3 regions of the Kluyvera ascorbata genome follow, and region 2 is predicted to be linked to each of the others. Evidence: predicted binding sites of a transcription regulator. Region 2 holds the regulator's gene; each other region holds the start of a gene.
What was found. Region 2 encodes Fur, which represses iron uptake genes when iron is present. Its sites were predicted from a motif close to ATAATAATGAGAACNACTATCAA; they were not measured.

Region 1: a site for Fur is predicted at 2,517-2,539, ahead of bfd (bacterioferritin-associated ferredoxin). Genes of this name have one in related genera too.
Region 3: a site for Fur is predicted at 2,437-2,459, ahead of ftnA (non-heme ferritin). Genes of this name have one in related genera too.

What each region holds. Positions count from the first base shown of each region.
Region 1 is NZ_CP096201.1:429,228-437,008, reverse strand. Features, by position in the region: gene rplC (50S ribosomal protein L3) at 1-551, opposite strand, end outside; gene rpsJ (30S ribosomal protein S10) at 584-895, opposite strand; gene MY052_RS01985 (prepilin peptidase) at 1,276-1,755, shown strand; gene bfr (bacterioferritin) at 1,739-2,215, opposite strand; gene bfd (bacterioferritin-associated ferredoxin) at 2,288-2,482, opposite strand; gene tuf (elongation factor Tu) at 2,667-3,851, opposite strand; gene fusA (elongation factor G) at 3,921-6,035, opposite strand; gene rpsG (30S ribosomal protein S7) at 6,132-6,602, opposite strand; gene rpsL (30S ribosomal protein S12) at 6,693-7,067, opposite strand; gene tusB (sulfurtransferase complex subunit TusB) at 7,192-7,479, opposite strand; gene tusC (sulfurtransferase complex subunit TusC) at 7,487-7,781, opposite strand, start outside.
Region 2 is NZ_CP096201.1:3,532,004-3,539,784, forward strand. Features, by position in the region: gene ybfF (esterase) at 1-434, shown strand, start outside; gene ybfE (LexA regulated protein) at 564-857, shown strand; gene fldA (flavodoxin FldA) at 1,008-1,538, shown strand; gene fur (ferric iron uptake transcriptional regulator) at 1,835-2,287, shown strand; gene MY052_RS16895 (ChiQ/YbfN family lipoprotein) at 2,400-2,735, opposite strand; gene chiP (chitoporin ChiP) at 2,785-4,191, opposite strand; gene glnS (glutamine--tRNA ligase) at 4,658-6,316, opposite strand; gene nagE (PTS N-acetyl glucosamine transporter subunit IIABC) at 6,504-7,781, opposite strand, start outside.
Region 3 is NZ_CP096201.1:1,972,204-1,979,984, reverse strand. Features, by position in the region: gene MY052_RS09305 (HD domain-containing phosphohydrolase) at 1-1,948, shown strand, start outside; gene yecR (YecR family lipoprotein) at 2,034-2,369, shown strand; gene ftnA (non-heme ferritin) at 2,556-3,053, shown strand; gene MY052_RS09290 (YecH family metal-binding protein) at 3,089-3,328, opposite strand; gene tyrP (tyrosine transporter TyrP) at 3,583-4,734, shown strand; gene MY052_RS09280 (YecA/YgfB family protein) at 4,815-5,483, opposite strand; gene MY052_RS09275 (ABC transporter ATP-binding protein) at 5,603-6,319, opposite strand; gene MY052_RS09270 (ABC transporter ATP-binding protein) at 6,316-7,194, opposite strand; gene livM (high-affinity branched-chain amino acid ABC transporter permease LivM) at 7,191-7,781, opposite strand, start outside.

The DNA of each region.
Region 1 (7,781 bases), 2.0 Mb from region 2:
CGCTCAGCGTCAACGCGTACTACGTCAAGGCTCTGAACGGTGACACGTTCGTTACCCATCTGACCTGCCATTTTCTTGCCTTTGAACACTTTGCCCGGAGTCTGGTTCTGACCGATAGAACCCGGAACGCGGTGAGACAAGGAGTTACCGTGAGTAGCGTCCTGGGTACGGAAGTTCCAGCGCTTAACGGTGCCAGCGAAACCTTTACCTTTAGAGGTACCGGTTACGTCAACTTTCTTAACGTCAGCAAACAGTTCAACGCTAATGTCCTGACCAACGGTGTATTCTTCACCATCTGCCAGACGGAACTCCCACAGGCCGCGGCCAGCTTCTACGCCAGCTTTAGCGAAGTGACCAGCTTCCGGCTTGGTTACACGGTTAGCTTTTTTAGCACCAGTGGTAACCTGAACAGCGCGATAGCCATCGTTAGCCAGATCTTTGATCTGAGTAACGCGGTTTGCTTCAACTTCGATAACGGTTACTGGGATAGATACGCCATCTTCAGTGAAGATGCGGGTCATACCCACTTTTTTACCGACTAAACCAATCATTGTATCAACCTCTCAATCGCTCGATGACCTGATTAACCCAGGCTGATCTGCACGTCTACACCGGCAGCCAGGTCCAGACGCATCAGAGCATCAACGGTTTTTTCAGTTGGCTCAACGATGTCAACCAGACGCTTGTGAGTACGAATCTCGTACTGATCACGCGCGTCTTTGTTGACGTGCGGGGAGATCAGAACGGTGAAACGCTCTTTGCGGGTCGGCAGCGGGATCGGACCACGGACTTGCGCACCAGTGCGCTTAGCAGTCTCGACGATTTCCGCGGTTGATTGATCGATCAGACGATGATCAAACGCTTTCAGGCGGATACGGATTCTTTGGTTCTGCATGAGACCAGAGCTCCAATTATTTTATAGACGAAATAGTTACTCCTCAAACCCATTACGATTGATGGGAGAGTGTAACCGTTCTTACAGAGTTCCCCAATTGGGAACATTGTCTGGTATCGCTTTCGCAGTACCGGTGGCTCATATCGAACCGCTGTCAATATTAGACAAGCCCGCGCATTATACACAAATACCCATGCGATGCAACTCGTGTTTATAAATTAATCACTGTTTCCTGCGCAGTCGTTCCCAGACGAGTGTGTAAAAATGCAATCCATCGAAGTTATCTGGATAGCGCTTCGCGAATGCAGTGAATGCCTTTTGCTCATCTCCTCTTGCCTGCGCACACTGCCCGCATCCTTCCCGCCAACGGTGCTGACGACATGAGTTTACCCGCCCTCCCCTTCTTTTTTATTTATATGGTGCTAAACGCCTCGCTTTGCTGGCACGACGTGCGCACCGGCCTGCTGCCTAATCGGCTCACCTGCCCTTTGCTGTGGTCAGGGCTGCTTTTTCAGCTCTGCCTGAACCCCACTGCGGATGTCGTGAATGCCCTGTGGGACGCTCTTGCTGGTTACGGTTTTATGGCTTTTTTGTATTGGGTATACCGAGGAATTCGCAGGCGTGAAGGATTAGGATATGGCGACGTTAAGTACCTGGCAGCACTCGGGGCATGGCACGGTTGGCATCAACTGCCGGGATTACTCCTGACGGCAAGCGTAATGGCCATCGCCTACATTGTTGGCGTAGCCTGCTACCGGCACTCTGTGACAGAGATAAAAAACCCGCTGCCGTTTGGCCCATTTCTGGGGGCTGCGGGTTTTATTATGGCGGGGATGTCGGCGTTTAGCCTTCAACCTTAATTTGTGATTGCAGGTAGTTTTGCAGACCAATTTTGCTAATCAGATCCAACTCGGTTTCCAGCCAATCTATGTGATGCTCCTCTTCAGTGAGGATAGTAATCAGCATATCGCGACTCACATAGTCATGAACGCTATCGGCGTAGGCAATGGCTTCGCGCAAATCCTTCGCACCGTCCAGCTCAAGCTTTAAATCTGATTGCAGCATCTCTTCGACGTCTTCGCCGATGTGCAGCTTGCCAAGGTCCTGCAGGTTGGGGATCCCTTCAAGAAATAGAATACGCTCGATGTACTGATCGGCGTGTTTCATTTCATCTATGGATTCGTGATATTCAATATCGTTGAGGCGCATCAGGCCCCAGTTTTTGAACATTCTCGCATGGAGAAAGTATTGGTTGATTGCGACAAGCTCGTTTCCCAATAATTTATTGAGATAATTTATTATCTTAACATCACCTTTCATTATATAGACCCTCCGCTTCCACTTATTGAAGCGTAGAACGGGCTACAGGGATGTCAAAAAAGAAATCCGAGCTTAGGCGATCTCTTTGAACTCTGGCATTTGCATTAATTCGTCTTCCATCACCTCGCGTGCAGCACGAACGCACTTACCGCATTGATTTCCAATAGGAATGCATTTTCTTAATTGCTGGAAAGACTGCGGATGAAACTGGCGCACTGCCTGGCGAATTTTTTTATCGCTGACGCCATTACACAAACAAACGTACATAACCACTCCCGTTCAATTTCTGAACAAAGTGTAAGTGAGAATAATTATGATTACAATAGCCAGACGCGAGAAGTCACGCGAAATAAGGGATCAAATCGTGCGGAAAATATAGTGGGGACGAATAACAAAAAACAAAAAGGGCACCGAAGTGCCCTTTTCAAGTGCAAAACTAATTAATCAATAATTAGCTCATTACTTTAGCAACAACGCCCGCACCTACAGTACGGCCGCCTTCACGGATTGCGAAACGCAGACCGTCGTCCATCGCGATTGGGTGGATCAGAGTCACAACCATCTTGATGTTGTCGCCTGGCATTACCATCTCAACGCCTTCTGGCAGTTCGATGGTACCGGTCACGTCAGTAGTACGGAAGTAGAACTGTGGACGGTAGCCTTTGAAGAACGGAGTATGACGGCCGCCTTCGTCTTTGGACAGAATGTACACTTCAGATTCGAACTTGGTGTGCGGCTTGATAGAGCCTGGCTTAGCCAGAACCTGACCACGTTCGATTTCTTCACGTTTGATACCACGCAGCAGAACACCAACGTTCTCACCAGCACGGCCTTCGTCCAGCAGTTTGCGGAACATTTCAACGCCGGTACAGGTAGACTTAGCAGTCTCTTTGATACCAACGATTTCAACTTCTTCACCAACTTTGATGATACCGCGCTCTACACGACCGGTAACAACGGTACCACGACCGGAGATGGAGAATACGTCTTCGATTGGCAGCAGGAACGGCTTATCGATAGCACGTTCTGGTTCTGGGATGTAAGAATCCAGGAAGCCAGCCAGTTCGATGATTTTCGCTTCCCACTCTGCTTCGCCTTCCAGCGCTTTCAGAGCAGAACCACGGATGATTGGGGTATCATCACCTGGGAAGTCGTACTGGGACAGAAGTTCACGAACTTCCATTTCAACCAGTTCCAGCAGCTCTTCGTCATCAACCATGTCACATTTGTTCAGGAACACGATGATGTAAGGAACGCCTACCTGACGACCCAGCAGGATGTGCTCACGAGTCTGTGGCATAGGGCCATCAGTCGCAGCAACAACCAGGATCGCGCCGTCCATCTGCGCAGCACCGGTGATCATGTTTTTAACATAGTCGGCGTGGCCTGGGCAGTCTACGTGTGCGTAGTGGCGAGTCGGGGTGTCATATTCAACGTGGGAAGTGTTGATGGTGATACCACGAGCTTTTTCTTCTGGTGCGTTATCGATCTGGTCGAAAGCACGAGCAGCACCGCCGTAGGTTTTAGCCAGTACGGTAGTGATTGCAGCAGTCAGGGTAGTTTTACCGTGGTCAACGTGGCCGATGGTGCCGACGTTAACGTGCGGTTTTGTACGTTCAAATTTTTCTTTAGACACGGCTATATTCCTTACTATAGTGCTCTCCCCTTTGGAGAGAGCACGGGACTTAGGTTTTAATCCTGTGGATTATTTACCACGGGCTTCAATAACGGCCTGAGCAACGTTGTTCGGCGCATCGTCGTACTTCAGGAACTCCATGGAGTAAGAAGCACGGCCTTTGGTCAGTGAACGCAGCTGAGTTGCATAACCGAACATTTCGGACAGCGGAACTTCAGCGTGGATCACAACGCCAGTAACGTTGGATTCCTGACCTTTGAGCATACCACGACGGCGGCTCAAGTCACCGATAACGTCACCAGTGTTCTCTTCAGGAGTCTCTACTTCAACCTTCATGATAGGCTCAAGCAGAACTGGTTTCGCTTTCTTAAAGCCGTCTTTAAACGCCAGAGAAGCTGCCAGTTTAAACGCCAGTTCAGAGGAGTCAACGTCATGGTAAGAACCGAAGTGCAGACGAACACCCATGTCAACAACCGGGTAACCAGCCAGCGGGCCAGATTTCAGCTGTTCCTGGATACCTTTATCAACGGCAGGGATGTATTCGCCAGGGATTACACCACCCTTGATGTCGTTGATGAATTCGTAGCCTTTCGGGTTAGAACCCGGCTCCAGTGGGTACATGTCGATAACAACATGACCGTACTGACCGCGACCACCAGACTGCTTAGCGTGTTTACCTTCGATATCGGTAACTTTCGCGCGAATCGCTTCGCGGTAAGCAACCTGAGGTTTACCGACGTTCGCTTCAACGTTGAATTCACGCTTCATGCGGTCAACGATGATGTCGAGGTGCAGCTCACCCATACCGGCGATAATGGTCTGGTTAGATTCTTCATCAGTCCATACGCGGAATGATGGGTCTTCTTTAGCCAGACGGCCCAGAGCCAGACCCATTTTTTCCTGGTCAGCTTTGGTTTTCGGTTCTACAGCGATGGAGATTACCGGTTCTGGGAATTCCATACGCTCCAGAATGATAGGCGCATCTGGGTCACACAGAGTGTCACCGGTAGTTACGTCTTTCAGACCGATTGCAGCAGCGATATCGCCCGCGCGAACTTCTTTGATCTCTTCACGTTTGTTAGCGTGCATCTGTACGATACGGCCGAAACGCTCACGTGCAGTTTTCACGGAGTTCAGTACGGTATCACCAGAGTTAACCACACCGGAATACACACGGAAGAAGGTCAGGTTACCAACAAACGGGTCGGTAGCAATTTTGAACGCCAGTGCAGAGAACGGCTCATCGTCGCTTGCGTGACGTTCTGCCGGAGTGTCTTTACCGTCGTCCAGGATACCGTTGATCGCAGGTACGTCGACTGGGGATGGCAGGTAATCAATTACCGCATCCAGCATCGCCTGAACACCTTTGTTCTTGAACGCAGAACCACAGGTTACCAGGATGATTTCGTTGTTCAGAACGCGCTGACGCAGAGCTTTTTTGATCTCTTCTTCAGTCAGTTCTTCACCACCCAGGTATTTCTCCATCAGCTCTTCTGAAGCTTCTGCAGCGGACTCGATCAGGTTCTGGTGCCATTCGTCAGCCAGGTCCTGCATGTCTGCTGGGATATCTTCATAAGTGAAGGTAACGCCTGCGTCTTCTTCGTTCCAGTTGATGGCTTTCATTTTCACCAGGTCAACAACACCGGTGAAACCTTCTTCAGCACCAATTGCCAGCTGCAGCGGAACAGGGTTCGCGCCCAGACGGGTTTTGATCTGACCAACAACTTTCAGGAAGTTCGCACCCATACGGTCCATTTTGTTAACGAACGCGATACGTGGAACTTTGTATTTGTTAGCCTGACGCCATACGGTTTCAGACTGTGGCTGAACACCACCAACTGCGCAGTAAACCATTACCGCACCGTCAAGAACACGCATGGAACGTTCTACTTCGATAGTGAAGTCAACGTGCCCCGGGGTGTCGATGATGTTTACGCGGTGCGGTTCATACTGCTTAGCCATACCAGACCAGAATGCAGTAGTCGCTGCGGAAGTGATGGTAATACCACGTTCCTGCTCCTGCTCCATCCAGTCCATGGTAGCGGCGCCGTCGTGAACTTCACCGATTTTGTGGTTTACACCGGTGTAGAACAGAATACGTTCGGTAGTAGTGGTTTTACCGGCGTCGATGTGCGCACTGATACCGATGTTACGGTAGCGTGCGATGGGTGTTGTACGAGCCATTTGATTCCTCGTTTATCTTTTTAGGCGTTCAGTTAAGTAACCCAAAGCGGGCAGCTTCGCTGAAGCGCCCGCCTGGTGACTAATACTCCGAAGGGATTACCAACGGTAGTGTGCGAACGCCTTGTTGGCTTCTGCCATACGGTGAACGTCTTCACGTTTCTTAACTGCAGTACCTTTGTTGTCTGCAGCGTCAGAAAGTTCGTTCGCCAGGCGCAGAGCCATGGATTTATCACCGCGTTTACGAGCAGCTTCTACGATCCAACGCATTGCCAGAGCATTACGACGGACCGGACGAACTTCAACTGGAACCTGATAAGTAGAACCACCTACGCGGCGGGACTTAACTTCGACAGTTGGGCGCACGTTTTCGAGCGCAACTTCGAATGCTTCCAGTTCATTTTTACCAGAACGCTGAGCCAGGGTCTCCAGCGCGCTGTATACGATTGATTCTGCAGTAGATTTTTTACCATCTACCATCAGGATGTTGACAAATTTAGCCAGCAGTTCTGATCCGAACTTAGGATCTGGCAGGATTTTACGCTGACCAATGACGCGACGACGTGGCATGGAAATACTCCGTTGTTAATTCAGGATTGTCCAAAACTCAAAGAGTTTGACATTAATATAAAACGTTTGGCCTTACTTAACGGAGAACCATTAAGCCTTAGGACGCTTCACGCCATACTTGGAGCGAGCTTGCTTACGGTCTTTAACGCCGGAGCAGTCAAGCGCACCACGAACGGTGTGGTAACGAACACCCGGAAGGTCTTTTACACGACCGCCACGGATCAGGATCACGGAGTGTTCCTGCAGGTTGTGACCTTCACCACCAATGTAGGAGGTAACTTCAAAACCGTTAGTCAAACGCACACGGCATACTTTACGCAGTGCGGAGTTTGGTTTCTTAGGAGTGGTGGTATATACACGGGTACATACACCACGTTTCTGCGGGCAGGCTTCCAGTGCAGGCACGTTGCTTTTTGCAACTTTGCGAGCACGTGGTTTGCGAACCAGCTGGTTAACTGTTGCCATTAAATAGCTCCTGGTTTTAGCTTTTGCTTCGTAAACACGTAATAAATCGCCTCATATAATATGAGGACGCGAAATTTTAGGGCTATGCCGAAAGGGTGTCAAGAAATATACAACGGCAAAGACACTACCAGGCGATCTGAGCAGCGTGTTTTACCGTTAACCTGACGAAGTCAGTATAGCTGACCATGATGACATCGCTCGAAATTTGAGCACAAAGACCGCGCGCTTGCACATCTTCATTCAACACGTGGATGGATATGGGGGCTGCGCGGAGAATTTCAAGGAAACGGCTGTTTTCCACCGCAGCTAACACGCCATCGGCGATCAGCAGCAGGTCGTCGCCATCATCCATCAGGCGGGTCATCTCGCTAATGTCGGCGTGCCAGGGAGAAGTGCGTAACGTATGCAGCATGAGGGCCTCAGAAGCGCAGGATCACATCGTAGTCGTTAAGGCGCTGGCGCAGCGCATCCGCTTCCAGCGGTTCAACGTCGGTGACAAACGTCGTCTCCACCGTCAGTCCACGTTCTCGCAGGGATGCCGCGCAGATCCAGCAGTTCTCGATATCGTAGAGCGAAAGCAGCTTGAAAGTGGCAATGTAGTCGCGAGCGAGAATAACCCCAGGCTGCTGCTGGCTGAGTACTTGAAACACGCCGTCACCCACAAAGAACACGCCGAGGTCTTCGCTCAGGGCTGATGTCGCTAGCAACGCATCC
Region 2 (7,781 bases):
CAATTGATATTGCACCGGTGGATTATCACGTCCGTCGCCACGATGAGATTTTTGCGGCCATTAACGCCGTTACCAGCGCCGGTGTAGCAACTCGCCAGCAGGCCGCGACGGTAATGCGCGAATACTTAAAAGAAGAAGGTGTGATTCAGTTCCTGCTGAAATCCTTCGTCGACGGTGCCTGGCGCTTTAACGTACCGGTGTTGTGGGAGCAATACCCGCATATCGTGGGCTGGGAAACCATTCCGGCCTGGGACCACCCTGCTCTGTTTATTCCTGGCGGCAATTCACCGTACGTCACCGAAGCCTACCGCAGCGCGCTGCTGGCTCAATTCCCCCAGGCAAAAGCACACGTCATCGCCGGTGCGGGCCACTGGGTTCACGCCGAAAAACCGGACGCGGTACTGCGGGCTATCCGTCGTTACCTCAGTGAATGATTAAAAATGCATCGACCGCGCGCCAGAATGGCCGTGGTCGTTGGCGTGTGGGTCTCACTGATGTATGATTGCGCGCTGTCTGCACTGGGCACCGCCCGGTAGCTTGTTTCCCCGAAGTCACTCAGAACCATGGCAAAAGAACAAACGGACCGTACGACCTTAGATTTGTTCGCAAATGAGCGTCGGCCGGGAAGACCAAAAACCAATCCGCTTTCGCGTGACGAACAGCTGCGCATTAATAAGCGTAATCAGTTAAAACGCGACAAAGTGCGCGGTCTGAAACGCGTGGAGCTGAAGCTGAATAACGAAGCCGTTGATGCGCTCAACGAGCTGGCGACTGCCCGTGATATGAGCCGTAGCGAACTCATCGAAGAGATGTTGATGAGTCAGTTGGCCCAGCTACACGGACAGGGGAAAGTCTGAAAATCCCCCCAAAACACACTTTCATGTAGCAGAGTGTGCAGTACGGCACGATAGCGGTTTCCGCACGCTTCTCAGTTCTGCTATGATTGCCCTTATCTGTGGGCAATAAGCCACCACCATATCATTAAGTTTCAAGAGGTTATTTTACTCATGGCAATCGTTGGCATCTTTTTCGGTAGCGATACCGGGAACACCGAAAATATCGCAAAAATGATTCAAAAACAGCTTGGTAAAGATGTCGCTGACGTTCACGACATTGCCAAGAGCAGCAAAGAAGATCTGGAAGCATTCGATATTCTGCTGCTGGGTATCCCAACCTGGTACTACGGCGAAGCGCAGTGCGATTGGGACGATTTCTTCCCAACGCTGGAAGAAGTGGACTTCAACGGCAAGCTGGTCGCGCTGTTTGGCTGCGGCGACCAGGAAGACTATGCTGAATATTTCTGTGATGCGCTGGGTACCATTCGCGACATCATTGAACCACGCGGCGCGACCATCGTCGGTCACTGGCCAACGGCAGGTTACCATTTCGAAGCGTCTAAAGGCCTGGCCGATGACGACCACTTTGTTGGTCTGGCCATCGACGAAGACCGTCAGCCTGAGCTGACCGCTGAACGCGTTGAAAAATGGGTTAAGCAGGTTGCAGAAGAGCTGCACCTGGAAGAGATCAAAAACGCCTGATGCAAAACAGTGAGGCGTAGTGATGAAACTACGCCTCATTAATAGGTAAAAGCAATTAAAATAATAGCTACAATTTTTTAACTTTTTAGCGCATACCTGTACAATATCTTCTGATTTAGCGCGGTCTCATCGTAACTTTGTCGGTGAAGCCTCGTTTTTGATAGCTTAGTTTACCCGGCTCTTGCTGTTTTCATTTCAATAGGGTCATTCTATAATGAGACGCATTAATTCGGGTGCATTCTCTGTGATACTTTCGCTGATGGAAGTTGATCGTTTAGCAACAGGACAGATTCCGCATGACTGACAACAATACCGCATTAAAGAAGGCTGGCCTGAAAGTCACACTTCCACGGTTAAAGATTCTGGAAGTCCTTCAGGAACCGGATAACCACCATGTCAGCGCGGAAGACTTATATAAACGCCTGATCGACATGGGTGAAGAGATTGGTTTGGCCACGGTTTACCGCGTACTTAACCAGTTTGATGACGCCGGCATCGTGACTCGTCATAATTTTGAAGGCGGTAAATCCGTTTTCGAACTGACCCAGCAGCATCACCACGATCACCTGATTTGCCTCGACTGCGGCAAAGTGATCGAGTTCAGCGATGATTCCATCGAAGCTCGTCAGCGTGAAATCGCGTCGAAGCATGGTATTCGCTTAACGAACCACAGTCTTTATCTCTACGGTCACTGCGCTGAAGGCGACTGCCGTGAAGATGAACACGCGCATGACGCAGTCGCAAAATAAGCGTACTGCCTCTCGAAAAGCCAGCCTATGCGCTGGTTTTTTTATACTCTGCGTTTTACGACGCCCACAAAAAAACCGCTGCAAGCAGCGGTTTTTTATTATCAGCGTAAGCCTATTTCTGCGGCGTATTGTTGCTGCGAATTTCTTGCCAGATCTTATCGCAGTTTTTTGCTACTGCTTCATCATTGCCCATTTTTCTAGCGTTAATGCATTTCTGGTAGTCGATGACGCGCACGCTTTCCTGGTTCGCGAACTGCTCGTGTGCTTTCTCTTGCTTCAGCACGTTCAGTACGCTTTGACAGGCCTGAATTTTATCCGGGTTGCCTTCTGCGGTGTTAATACAGGCGCTGTAGGCATCCTTCAGCTTGCTATCTTCCTTCGGCGCAGGAGATTGCGCACAGGCGGTTAACCCAGCAGCCATCAGCGCAACAATAATCAGTTTTTTCATACGATGAGCCTCTTAGCGGCGGCAGAGGTCTCCCCCTGCCACGTTAGCATCAGAAAATGGTGAACGGTGCGATAACCATGAATTTCACGTCACGCTCATCCTGGAAGATGTTGCCGTAACCACCGCCCCAGCTTGGGATATCGGAGTGATTGTCATACTGAGTGAAGTGCAGTTTGAACAGCGTACCTTTCGCACGACCATCCTGTACGGTGTATGCTACATCGAGGCTGTAGGCAGACTCTTTAATCTTGTTGTTCTTGTCGTAGTACGCATCCGGGCTCAACTGCCAGGTCGCTGGCTTAGCATCCCATGCGTAAACGTAAGAAGCACCCACTGCCCAACCCGGCAGATCCCAGTTTTTCAGGTCATACATAGTACCGAAGAAGACCGCTTTTTCGCCGTTGGCGTTGAAGTCAGAGCGGTTATCCCACCAGATATCCAGACGACCGTTAGAGGAGGCGTAGGTTGGCGTCATACGCTGCAGGAAGTAACCCTGCTGGCCTTCTGCTTTAACCCAGGTCCCTTCCAGACGGAAGTCGAAGACTTCTTGCAGCTTGTAGCCGAAGGTTAATGCTTGCAGCCATGCGGTGCCGTCATAGATGTCGTTGACGCCGTGATCGCTCACCTTGTCACGGGTACCGTAGAACTGGTAGCTGGTGGTCAGCGGGCCGCCAGGGATATCAAATTTGTAGCTACCTTTGGCGAAGTACTGATCGATATAGCCTTCTGCCTGACCAAATGCGGCTTCCAGCACCAGGTCATTTTTGAAATCGTATTTCGCACCGATGGAGTGCAGGTAATCAACTTTGGTCTTCTTATCGTTCTGATAGAAGTTGTCCATTTCAAGGTGCCAAGGCGCCTTGTAGTTGTTGGTCCACATGTAGGAGAAGCTCAGCGCGCCAGCATCACCGTAGTCGAAATTGGCCCCGGCTTCAGCACCCTGATAGGTACCTGGCATAAAGCTCCAGTGCGGCGCCAGCAGCGTCTGACCGGTTGGCTGGATGTAACCTGCGCGAGCCCATGCTGGCCCTAATTTAAATTTAGCTGCCGCTTTGTACAGGCTGATACCGCTCTTATCGCCGCTGTAATCTTCGCTGTAGCCTTTGTTCTTAGAGGAGAACGCAATTTCGTTCGGGTGACCGCTTTCTGCACTTTCCGCCATTTCAATTGCGGTGAACGCAGCAATATCAATACCGAACATATCGGCAGCATAGCCAGACTGGAAGTCGAGGTTGGCGTTCCAGGTGGAATGAGAAAGGTTGGTTTTGTATTTGTCATTATCGGTGACATCTTTACGGTCACGCTCACGCTGCCAGTAATAGATACCGCCGGTCAGTGTAGAATCATCGATGAAACCTTCTGCTTTTGCTTCCGGGGTCATCATAAAGCCTGACATTGCTGTCACACCGGCGATAGCCAGCGCCAGCGTACTACGTTTGCCACTAAACGTACGCATAGTTATATCCTCTTTGACTTTTAAAAATGCCGCTGCAAAGCAGAAGCAAAAAATAAAAACTTTAAAAAAAATGAACTTCTTAAAAAAGGTGTTTCGCTACACCGATAGACTATTTTTCGCGACGCGAATTATCAATCCTTTTCCTCAACGAGAGTGCAGGATTATGACAAAGCGCACATATTTGGTTTCTGTTTGTAACAGCGTGCGTTATTGAAACATATTCACGTCAGGCCTTGTGGGCTCTGGGTTAAATGTGAATGAGAGCGTTTACATAATGTTTCTGTGATAGAAGAGATCAAAAATGAAGAAGCGCTTAGGCTTAGAAGGTTTGCATTAATTCGCTACGCGAAACTATGAGGGACGTATTTTTTCATCCGAAAGAACACCGTTATTCCAACGAAAGTTTTCGTTAAAAACGAGGCAAAAAAAACGCCGCATGGGCGGCGTTTTTATTATTGGGTGTTAATTACCCCACCCAGGTGTCTCGTAAACCAACGGTACGGTTAAACACCAGCTTCTCAGCCGTGGTGTAGCGGCTGTCCAGGCAGAAGTAACCCTCACGCTCGAACTGGAACGCTTTACCGGCTTCAGCGGCCTGCAGAGACGGCTCAGCGTAGCCCTGCTTGATAACCAGTGACTCTGGGTTCATTACCGACAGGAAGTCTTCTGCGGCACCAGGGTTTGGCACGCTGAAGAGACGGTCGTACAGACGAATTTCAACCGGCAGCGCATGTGCCGCGCTAACCCAGTGAATGACGCCCTTCACTTTACGACCATCTGCTGGGTCTTTGCTCAGGGTATCAGCATCGTAGGTACAGAAGATGGTGGTGATATTGCCTTCAGCATCTTTCTCTACGCGCTCTGCTTTCACCACATAGGCGTTACGCAGACGAACTTCTTTACCCATCACCAGGCGCTTGTACTGCTTGTTGGCTTCTTCACGGAAGTCCGCGCGGTCGATCCAGATCTCAGCGCTAAACGGCACGTCACGGCTACCCATTTCCGGCTTATTCGGATGGTTAGGCATAGAAACCAGCTCGCTTTCGCCCTGCGGGTAGTTTTCGATAACCAGTTTAACCGGGTCGATAACCGCCATTGCGCGCGGCGCGTTTTCGTTGAGATCTTCGCGAATGCAGGATTCCAGCGAAGCCATCTCAATGGTGTTGTCCTGCTTGGTGACGCCGATGCGCTTACAGAATTCACGGATAGACGCCGCGGTATAACCACGACGACGCAGACCGGAAATGGTCGGCATACGTGGGTCATCCCAGCCTTCTACGTGTTTTTCCATTACCAGCTGGTTCAGCTTACGCTTGGACATCACGGTGTATTCCAGATTCAGGCGCGAGAATTCGTACTGGCGCGGGTGAACCGGGATGGTGATGTTGTCCAGCACCCAGTCGTACAGACGGCGGTTGTCCTGGAATTCCAGCGTACACAGGGAGTGCGTAATGCCTTCCAGCGCATCGCTGATGCAGTGAGTAAAGTCGTACATCGGGTAGATGCACCACTTAGTGCCGGTCTGGTGGTGATCGGCAAATTTAATGCGGTACAGCACCGGATCGCGCATGACGATAAACGGCGAAGCCATATCGATTTTAGCGCGCAGGCAGGCAGTACCTTCAGCAAAGCCGCCGGTACGCATTTTTTCGAACAGCGCCAGGTTCTCTTCCACGCTGCGATCGCGGTACGGGCTGTTTTTGCCCGGTGCGGTCAGCGAACCGCGGTATTCGCGGATCTGCTCAGGCGTTAATTCATCAACGTACGCCAGGCCTTTGTTGATAAGCTCGACCGCGTAGGCATGCAGCTGATCGAAGTAATCAGAAGAGTAACGGACGTTGCCAGACCAGTGAAAACCTAACCACTCGACGTCGTTTTTGATGGACTCAACGTATTCGATATCTTCTTTAACCGGGTTGGTGTCATCGAAACGCAGGTTGCACTGGCCTTGATAATCTTGCGCAATGCCAAAGTTCAGGCAGATGGATTTCGCATGGCCGATGTGCAGATAGCCATTCGGCTCTGGCGGAAAACGAGTATGCACCGTGTTGTGCTTACCGGTAGCCAGATCTTCATCAATGATCTGACGAATAAAGTTAGTCGGGCGGGCTTCAGCCTCACTCATCGTGGATTCCTCAAAGCGTAAACAACGTATAACGGCACATGATCTTATAAGCCGCGCCCGGAGACAACTATTTGTTGCACAAAAAAGGCGATGGAATATCGAATATGGGGGTATTTGCTGCAAAAAAAAGCGGCGGAGGATTTCCCCCCGCCGCTTAAGGCACTTAACTCACTTTACTCAGGAGCAGTTATTTACCTTTAATCTCATACAGTGGCGTTTGACCGGCAACCACATGACCTTCGGCTTTAATCACCAGACCGCCGAAATCATCGCTGTTGCTGCAAACTACCGGGCTAATCATCGAGCGCGCATTGGCGTTCAGGAAGTCCAGGTCCATTTCCAGGATTGGCTCACCCGCTTTCACTTCTGCACCCTCTTCAACCAGACGTTTGAAGCCTTTACCTTCCAGCGCCACGGTATCGATACCCATGTGGACAACGATTTCCGCGCCTTTGTCAGTTTCCAGGCAGAACGCGTGGTTGGTGTTGAAGATTTTCACGATGGTGCCCGTTGCTGGGGAAACTACGGTTTTATCCGTTGGTTTAACCGCCACACCGTCACCGACCGCTTTGCTGGCGAAGGCTTCATCAGGAACCTGCTCCAGTGCAACCACATCACCGGTAATCGGAGAAACCAGAGTTTCTACGGTCGCGGTGTTAGCCACAGCCTGCGGTTTTGCCGCCGCTGGTGCTGCTGGCGCTGCGCTTTCCGCTGCTGCTGCGGCAACCGGGCCACGCGCAACGACTTTCTTCATCGCGTCGCCGATAGACTCAGCTTTCGCACCCACGATAACCTGGATGGTTTGTTTGTTCAGTTTCACCACACCGGAAGCGCCCAGACGTTTGCACATCGCGTCGCTTACCTTCGCGGAGTCGCCTACGGTCAGGCGCAGACGGGTAATACAGGCATCAATCGCTTTCAGGTTGTCAGTACCACCAACTGCGGCAATGTAGTTAGTTGCCAGCTGATTCAGACCTTCTTCGGTGTTACTGTTCGCTTCTTCAGTCACCACGTTGTCGTCTTTATCTTCACGACCTGGTGTTTTCAGGTTGAACATGCGGATAACCACACTGAACAGGACGAAGTAGATAACGAAGAAGACCAGACCCATTACCACCAGCATCCAGACGTTCTTACTTGCTGCCGGCAGGCTGTACATCAACACGTAGTCGATAGCGCCTGCGGAGAAGGAGAAGCCCGCGTGGATACCCAGCAGCGTTGCGATGAACAGGCTAACGCCGGTCAGAATCGCGTGCAGCAGGTACAGTACCGGCGCCAGGAACATGAACAGGAATTCCAGCGGCTCGGTTACACCGGTCAGGAATGCGGTGACCGCCACGGACAGCAGCATACCGCCAACCATTGGACGACGCGCTTTCGGTGCTGCGAAGTACATCGCCAGCGCCGCACCCGGCAGACCAAACATCATGATTGGGAAGAAGCCGGACATGAACATACCCGCAGT
Region 3 (7,781 bases), 1.6 Mb from region 2:
CCTGACGCTACGCCCCATCGACGGCACCACCTTTGAGCAGCGCTTCACCCATCATGACTACGGGCTCTACGCCAGCGTGCTGCAAACGCGAGAACACCTCAAGAACACCATTTTATCATCCCGGCTGCTTGAGAATCCCATCGTTACCGCCAGCATTACTCGCCAGGCTAAATCCATCAGTGATATCAATAATACGCGGGTCATTTTCCGGCGAAACGACCCGACTCAGCGGTTGGTGAAGCAGGCGTATCCTACGTTAAGGTTCCAGCAGGTTATCGAAGTCGACAGCAGCAGAGAAGCGCTGCAAATTCTGCGCAGCGGCGGCGCAGATTTCTATATTAATGAAAATCGTGAAATTGGTGGACCACAGTACTACTACACGATTTCACGACCGTTTGACTCATTGCGTATCACGGCCTCCTTCGGGATCAGCCCGGAGCTGATTTCGCTTCGTAGCAATATCAATCAACTGATTAACGAATGGCAGCAGAACGGAAAACTCCGGGCGCTAGAGGAACAAAGTCGTCTTGAGTATTTTCGTCAACGTTTGACGATAACGCCTGACGAGCGCATCTGGATGGAGAAAAACCGGCTCACCCTTTGGTTGCCAAAGAATGAAAACTTCGCGCCCATTATCTGGCGTGACGACCAGGGCTATCATGGCAGTGCTATCAGTCTGGTCAACGATCTTCGCGATTTGTTGAATATTAACGTCGACGTGCAGTTCGTTGATAACTACATGATAAGAATGAAAAATGAAGATTGGCCAATCCGCCTGGCCGAGATTTTTGACGTGAGCAATGGTACGCAAATGGAGGGTCAGGTTGGCCCGCTGGTCAACTGGTATAACGCCTATTACAACAAAGCCACCGCGCCCTTTATTCTCGACGAAGAGCAGGTTCGCCATCAGCGGGTCGGCGTCATTCGCGGCTCGTTTGCCGCCGACTATCTGCGTCAGCGCTTTGGTAACGACGTTACGCTTATTGCCCGTGCATCAATTGATGAACTGCTCGATACCATCGACAGCAATCATATTGATTACATTCTTGGGGATTTGAGTTCAATGGAACAGGCGCTACGCGGAAGCGATCTATTCCGTGGGGCGTTAAAAGTTGCCGGGATGACCCACTCAAACTATCAGATTGGCACCTGGATGAACATTGCCCATCCGCTGTACGCCCTGATATCACAGGTGCATCTTATCTCCAGCTATCGTTATCAGCAGGTACCGCCAGCGAGCGTAGTGCAACCCACCTCCTTAAGCAAAAACGCGCTGCAAATTATCAGCGCCGGGCTTCTGGCCCTTTTGTTCTTTATTCTCAGCCTGATGCTGATGATGTGGCGCCATATGAATAAGAACCGGGCCATTAACCGCAGCATTGTTGAAGCAATGGAGAAGATAAATCACGTTCACGATGATGAAACCGGCTGTCATATTCGTCGCGTGGCCGCCTACTGCCGCTTGCTTGCAGACGCGCTCAAACTGCCGCCGAAGCAAATTCGTGACATTGAGACGTTTGCCTCCCTGCACAACATCGGAAAAATTGCGGTACCTGAGCATATCCTGCGTAAAAAGGGCAAACTCACCGACGAGGAATTTAAACAGATTCAAAAACATACCACTAAGGGATGGCGAATTGTCCAGGGACTGGTTCTCGGTTCAGTGGCCGAAAATTTGATTCACTACCATCATGAAAAATGGGACGGCTCCGGGTATCCGGAAGGTCTCGCCGGCGAAGAGATTCCGCTGGAGGCGCGTATCCTGGCACTGGCAGATGTCTACGATGCGCTGCGGCAAAAGCGCGTTTATAAACCGAGCTTTTCCCATGAAAGCGCCTCTGAAATTATCGTTAACAGCGCCGGAACCCACTTTGACCCGACGCTGGTGAAACATTTTTGCGCGCTACACCTGCAGTTTCAGGAAATTTATGAGTCACAGAAGGATTAACCCCAGGTTATAGCGACTATTCAAAGGATTGCTTGCAGCGGCGATGGTTACAATGAGGTCACGACTGATTGCGCAGAGCGAATTAATGAAAAGCCTCATTCTTATTCCCTCCCTCCTGGCCCTGACGGCTTGTACCGTGCCCCGTGCGGCGAGCGTAAGCGAAGTGGATGCCAACAGCGGCATCGTGCGCCTGACCTACGGGCAGGCCATTTTGCAGAATGCCAAAACCGATAGCTATCTGGCTCAATCTGAAGCCAATAAAGCCTGCCAGCAAATAGGATATGCCACCGCGTTTTCCTACGGCCAGCCCATCACCACCTGCACTACCACCAGCGGCTCACTGTGCCTGAATGAGCATGTTACCTTGCAATACCAGTGCCGCGGCATTGCCAACGTACCAACGTCAGCCGCTTATTATTAATTCCACGCCGGTTTATCCCGGCGTTATTATTACCAATAATTTAATCGTTATATTTATGCCAATGCGTTTTATTCCCATTCGCATTATTATATAAATGTTTTTATATTTACCTTTTGCAAATAAATTAATAACAATTTATAGTGCCGCTGTAATTAACTCGTAACGTATTATTCCTGGAGCGAAAACATGCTTAAAGCGGCAATGATCGAGAAATTAAATGAACAGATGAATCTCGAACTCTATTCTTCTCTGTTGTATCAGCAGATGAGTGCCTGGTGTAGCTTCAATAGCTTTGAAGGCGCTGCTGCCTTTTTACGCCGCCACGCGCAGGAAGAGATGACTCACATGCAACGCCTGTTTGACTACCTGACCGACACCGGTAGCCTGCCACGCATTAATAGCATTCAGTCACCGTTTGCCGAGTACGCCTCGCTGGACGAACTGTTCCGCGTCACCTACGAGCACGAACAGCTGATCACCGCTCAAATCAATGAACTGGCGCATGCGGCGATGACCAATCAGGACTATCCGACCTTTAATTTCCTGCAGTGGTATGTGGCAGAACAGCACGAAGAAGAGAAACTGTTTAAATCCGTTATCGATAAGCTGACGCTGGCGGGTAAAAGCGGTGAAGGCCTGTACTTTATTGATAAAGAGCTGGCCACGCTCGATACGCAAAATTAACTCTCGTGCAGCGGCGTATTACACGCCGCTGCCGATTAATGGCGGCAAATTTTACTTTCCACCGTCGTAAATCCCGATTCCCGCGGAATAAACTTTCCTTTCTTATGCAGAAACGCGACCAGCTCGGCAGCACTCATATTTTCTGCTGAACAGGTATGAAAACGCGCCTGCTCGCCAAAGCGGGCATGAATTGCCGCTTCCAGACTTTCAATACTGTACTGCTCATCTGAATCAATCATCATATTCAGAACTTCATGACCGTGAATGGATTCCATTATTCCTCCCGTAAAAACGCCACCATAAACTGCATTTACTTTGCATGTTTTGCGCTAGCGCAGCTTTTCCCACGCCGAAGCAAACCGTAAACAATTTCATACACCCACTGTAATTCAGATTTGACGAAACGACAGGTTTCACATACTCTGCGCGGCATCTTTAGTCGTTAATCTGTTCTGAAGTAGAGGAAAGCGTGAAAAACCGTACCCTGGGGAGTATTTTAATCGTAGCCGGCACCACGATCGGCGCAGGAATGTTGGCGATGCCACTGGCATCCGCAGGCGTCGGTTTTGGCGTTACCGTGCTGCTGCTGGCTGGTCTATGGGCGCTGATGTGCTATACCGCCCTGCTGCTGCTGGAAGTCTACCAGCACGTCCCTGCCGACACGGGCCTCGGAACGCTGGCATTACGCTATCTCGGCCGCTACGGCCAATGGGCGACCGGTTTTAGCATGATGTTCCTGATGTATGCGCTGACCGCAGCCTACATCAGCGGCGCGGGCGAACTGCTGGCCTCCAGCCTGAGTCAGTGGTTCAGTATGGATATGCCGCCATCGCTCGGCGTTCTGCTGTTTACCGCCGTCGGCGGTCTGGTGATTTGTATCGGCACTTCGCTGGTCGATCTGTTTAACCGCTTCCTGTTCAGCGCCAAAATTATCTTTTTGGTCATCATGCTGATATTGCTGCTGCCGCACATTCATAAAATCAATCTGCTAACGCTACCGCTGGAACAAGGTCTGGCCCTCTCCGCCATCCCGGTGATTTTCACCTCTTTCGGTTTTCACGGCAGCGTGCCGAGTATTGTCAGCTACATGAACGGCGATATTCGTAAACTGCGCGGCGTTTTTGTTATCGGCAGCGCCATCCCGCTGGTTGCCTATCTGTTCTGGCAGCTTGCCACGCTCGGCAGCATTGACTCACCGGTGTTTAGCGCACTGATGGAGCAACACACCGGCCTGAACGGTCTGCTGCTGGCCATTCGTGAAGTGGTGGCCTCACCGCACGTTGAACTCGCGGTGCATCTGTTCGCCGATCTGGCGCTGGCAACTTCGTTCCTCGGCGTCGCCTTAGGGCTGTTTGATTACCTGGCCGACCTGTTCCAGCGCAAAAACAGCGTGCGCGGACGACTGCAAACCGGGGCTATCACCTTCCTGCCACCGCTGGCCTTCGCACTGTTTTACCCACGCGGGTTCGTGATGGCGCTCGGCTATGCGGGCGTAGCGCTGGCGGTGCTGGCATTGATCATTCCGTCACTGCTAACGATGCAAAGCCGTAAGCATCACCCGGAAGGGGGATACCGTGTTGCGGGCGGCAAGCCGGTGCTGTGGCTGGTCTTTGCTTGCGGGATTGCGGTGATTTTGATTCAGGCGGGGATTGCGACGGGGCTGTTACCGTCAGTAGGCTAAGAACTTCGTAGCCCGGCAGAGCTTCGCGATGCCGGGAGATTTCCCGGAGTCGGCGTAAACGCCTCGTCCGGGCTACCGCATTATTTCGCTAAGCAACACTGCTTATATTTCTTACCGCTGCCGCAAGGGCATGGGTCGTTACGTCCCACTTTCTGCTCATTTTTAATCGGCTGTTTAACCGGCGCTTCTTTTGGGTTGTCCATCCAGTAGTCGAACAGCGCCAGCGCTGCCGGGCTGATGCGGTCGATGCTGTCGAGATACTGTTCGGCGGTGAAGGCACCCAGCGCCGTCGTTTTCTCTTCGTCACCGTGCAGGGCAATCGCGTCAAACGCCGCCTGCTGTGCTTCCGGCAGGCCGGACCAATCGGTCAGCGCCACGCCGCGCAGGTAGCCGTAACACCACTCTTCAACGATGGTCAGCTCCTGGCCCTCTTCTTCACGGGTACCAAACAGCGGTTCAAACTGATCCGGGTAGTCATTGAGGCGGTCAGCGATGTCGCTCATATGCTGCAGCGTCAGGTTAACGAAACGGTCACGTTCGCGGTCGGTTGCCCAGTGCGGCACGTGGTCGGCCCCACCCCATACGGCGAACATCCACTCGGCGGGTTCAATCTCCAGTGGAGACGACAAAATCGCCGTCAGCATGCCGTCCAGTTCAGACACATCAATAATTGACGCATCGGTAGCATACTTTGCAATTGTCTCGTCCAGCCATTCCAGTTCGCTTTCGGTTAACGGTCCCGTTTTCATACTCTTTCTCTATCGTTGTTGATGAGGCATATCATTTGAGGCGCAATGATGCAGGAGTTTGGCGTTGAACTCCAGCGTCATTGCCCTTTCCCCGGCGACATTACGCCGCCGCCAGCACGCTACGCCCCGCCCAGATACGCTTTGCGTACCTCCTGATTACCGAGCAGCTCTTCACCGCTGCCGGTCAGGCGAATCTGGCCGTTGACCATTACGTACCCGCGGTCTGAAAGCTTCAGCGCATGGTGGGCGTTCTGCTCCACGAGAAAAATCGTCATACCATTGCGCGCCAGCTCGCGCAGCGTCTGAAAGATTTGCTTAACCACAATCGGCGCGAGCCCAAGACTCGGTTCGTCCAGCAGTAGCAGCTTCGGGCGGCTCATCAGCGCGCGGGCAATCGCCAGCATCTGCTGCTCACCGCCGGACATGGTCATTGCCCGCTGCTTGCGCCGCTCTTTTAAACGCGGAAAGAGATCGAACATGGTTTGCAGGTCTTCCGTCGCATACTGTGTTCCCACCGGGATGGTGCCCATCAGCAGGTTCTCTTCGACGGTCATATCGGGGAAAATACGTCTCCCCTCCGGCGCCTGCGCAATGCCCCCCGAGGCGACGTAATGGGTCGATTTATGGCTGATATCGTCCCCGCAGAAGAGAATTTGCCCGCCGCGAATGCGTGGCTGGCCAAAAATCGACATCAACAGGGTGGATTTCCCCGCCCCGTTGGCGCCAATCAGCGAGACGGTTTCGCCTTTATTGACCTGTAAAGAGACCTGTTTTAGCGCCTGAATCACGCCATAAAACACGTCAACCTCACGAAACTCCAGCATCGCCTCGCTCATAGGTTCACCTCGTCTTCGCTGGTGCCCAGATACGCCGCAATGACCTTTTCATCGTTCTGAATTTGCTCAGCCCTTCCCTGCGCAATCACGTCGCCGTGGTCGAGTACGATAATGTTGTCCGATATTTCCATCACCATCCCCATATCGTGTTCAATCAGCAGCACCGTTATCGCGTGGTGTTCGCGCAGGAAGCGGATAATCTTGCTAAGCGCCCGGGTTTCAACCGGATTCAAACCCGCCGCCGGTTCATCGAGGCAAATCATCTCTGGCCCGGTACACATGGCGCGGGCGATTTCGAGGCGACGCTGTTGGCCGTAAGACATTTCGCCCGCCAGACGGTTGGCGCAGTCCACCAGATCCACCACCTCCAGCCAGTAGAAGGCGCGATCCAGCGCATCGCTTTCAGCTCGCCGATAGGCAGGCGTGTTGAGCACCCCGGCAATCAGGTTACGGTTGACCTGCATATGCTGCGCCACCAACAGGTTTTCAATCACCGACATTTCGCGGAACAAGCGGATGTTCTGAAACGTTCGCGCCAGCCCCGCCCGGTTCACCAGATGAGTGCCGCCAAACATTTTGTAGAACAGCCGCTGGCCGAACTGCGCCGGATTAATCCAGTCGCCAGGCTGGAACTTCTGCCCGAGGATCTGAATCACGTTGGTGGTTTTATTGCGGGTGTTGAACAGAATGTTGCCGCCGGAGGCTTTATAAAAGCCGGTCAGGCAGTTAAACACCGTGGTTTTCCCCGCGCCGTTCGGGCCTATCAGCGCGGTGATTGACCCGCGTTTAACCTCAAGGTTGACGTCGTTCAGCGCCTTGATACCGCCAAAATGCATCATTAAGTGCTCGACGCTCAGAATCACGTCCTGGCTCATGGCGCGACTCCTTTACGTACGGCAAAACCGCTGCGGTTAATGCGAATCAGGCCACGCGGCCGCCAGATCATCATCACCACCATCAATACGCCAAACAGCAGCACGCGATATTCAGCAAAGCTGCGCAGCAGCTCCGGGGTGACGGTTAACACAAATGCCGCCAGCACCACGCCGATGGTCGAGCCCATACCGCCCAGTACGACGATGGCAAGAATTAACGCTGACTCAAAGAAAGTGAACGAGGTCGGATTGACGAATCCCTGATAGGTCGCGAAGAACACCCCGGCGATACCCGCCGTGGACGCGCCAAGCGTAAACGCCGACAGCTTCACCAGCACATGGTTAAGCCCCATTGAACGGCAGGCAATTTCATCTTCACGCAGCGCTTCCCACGCGCGGCCAATCGGCATTCGCGTCAGGCGATGTTTGATGTACAGCACCAGCAACACGACCAGAACCAGCACCGCATAGATAAAGATAAACTTGAGGTTAGGATTATAGGTGAGATGGAAAAACTCGTGGAACGGTACCCCGCCCTCTTTAGCCCGACGGCCAAACTCCAGGCCGAAGAACGTTGGCGGCGGTGC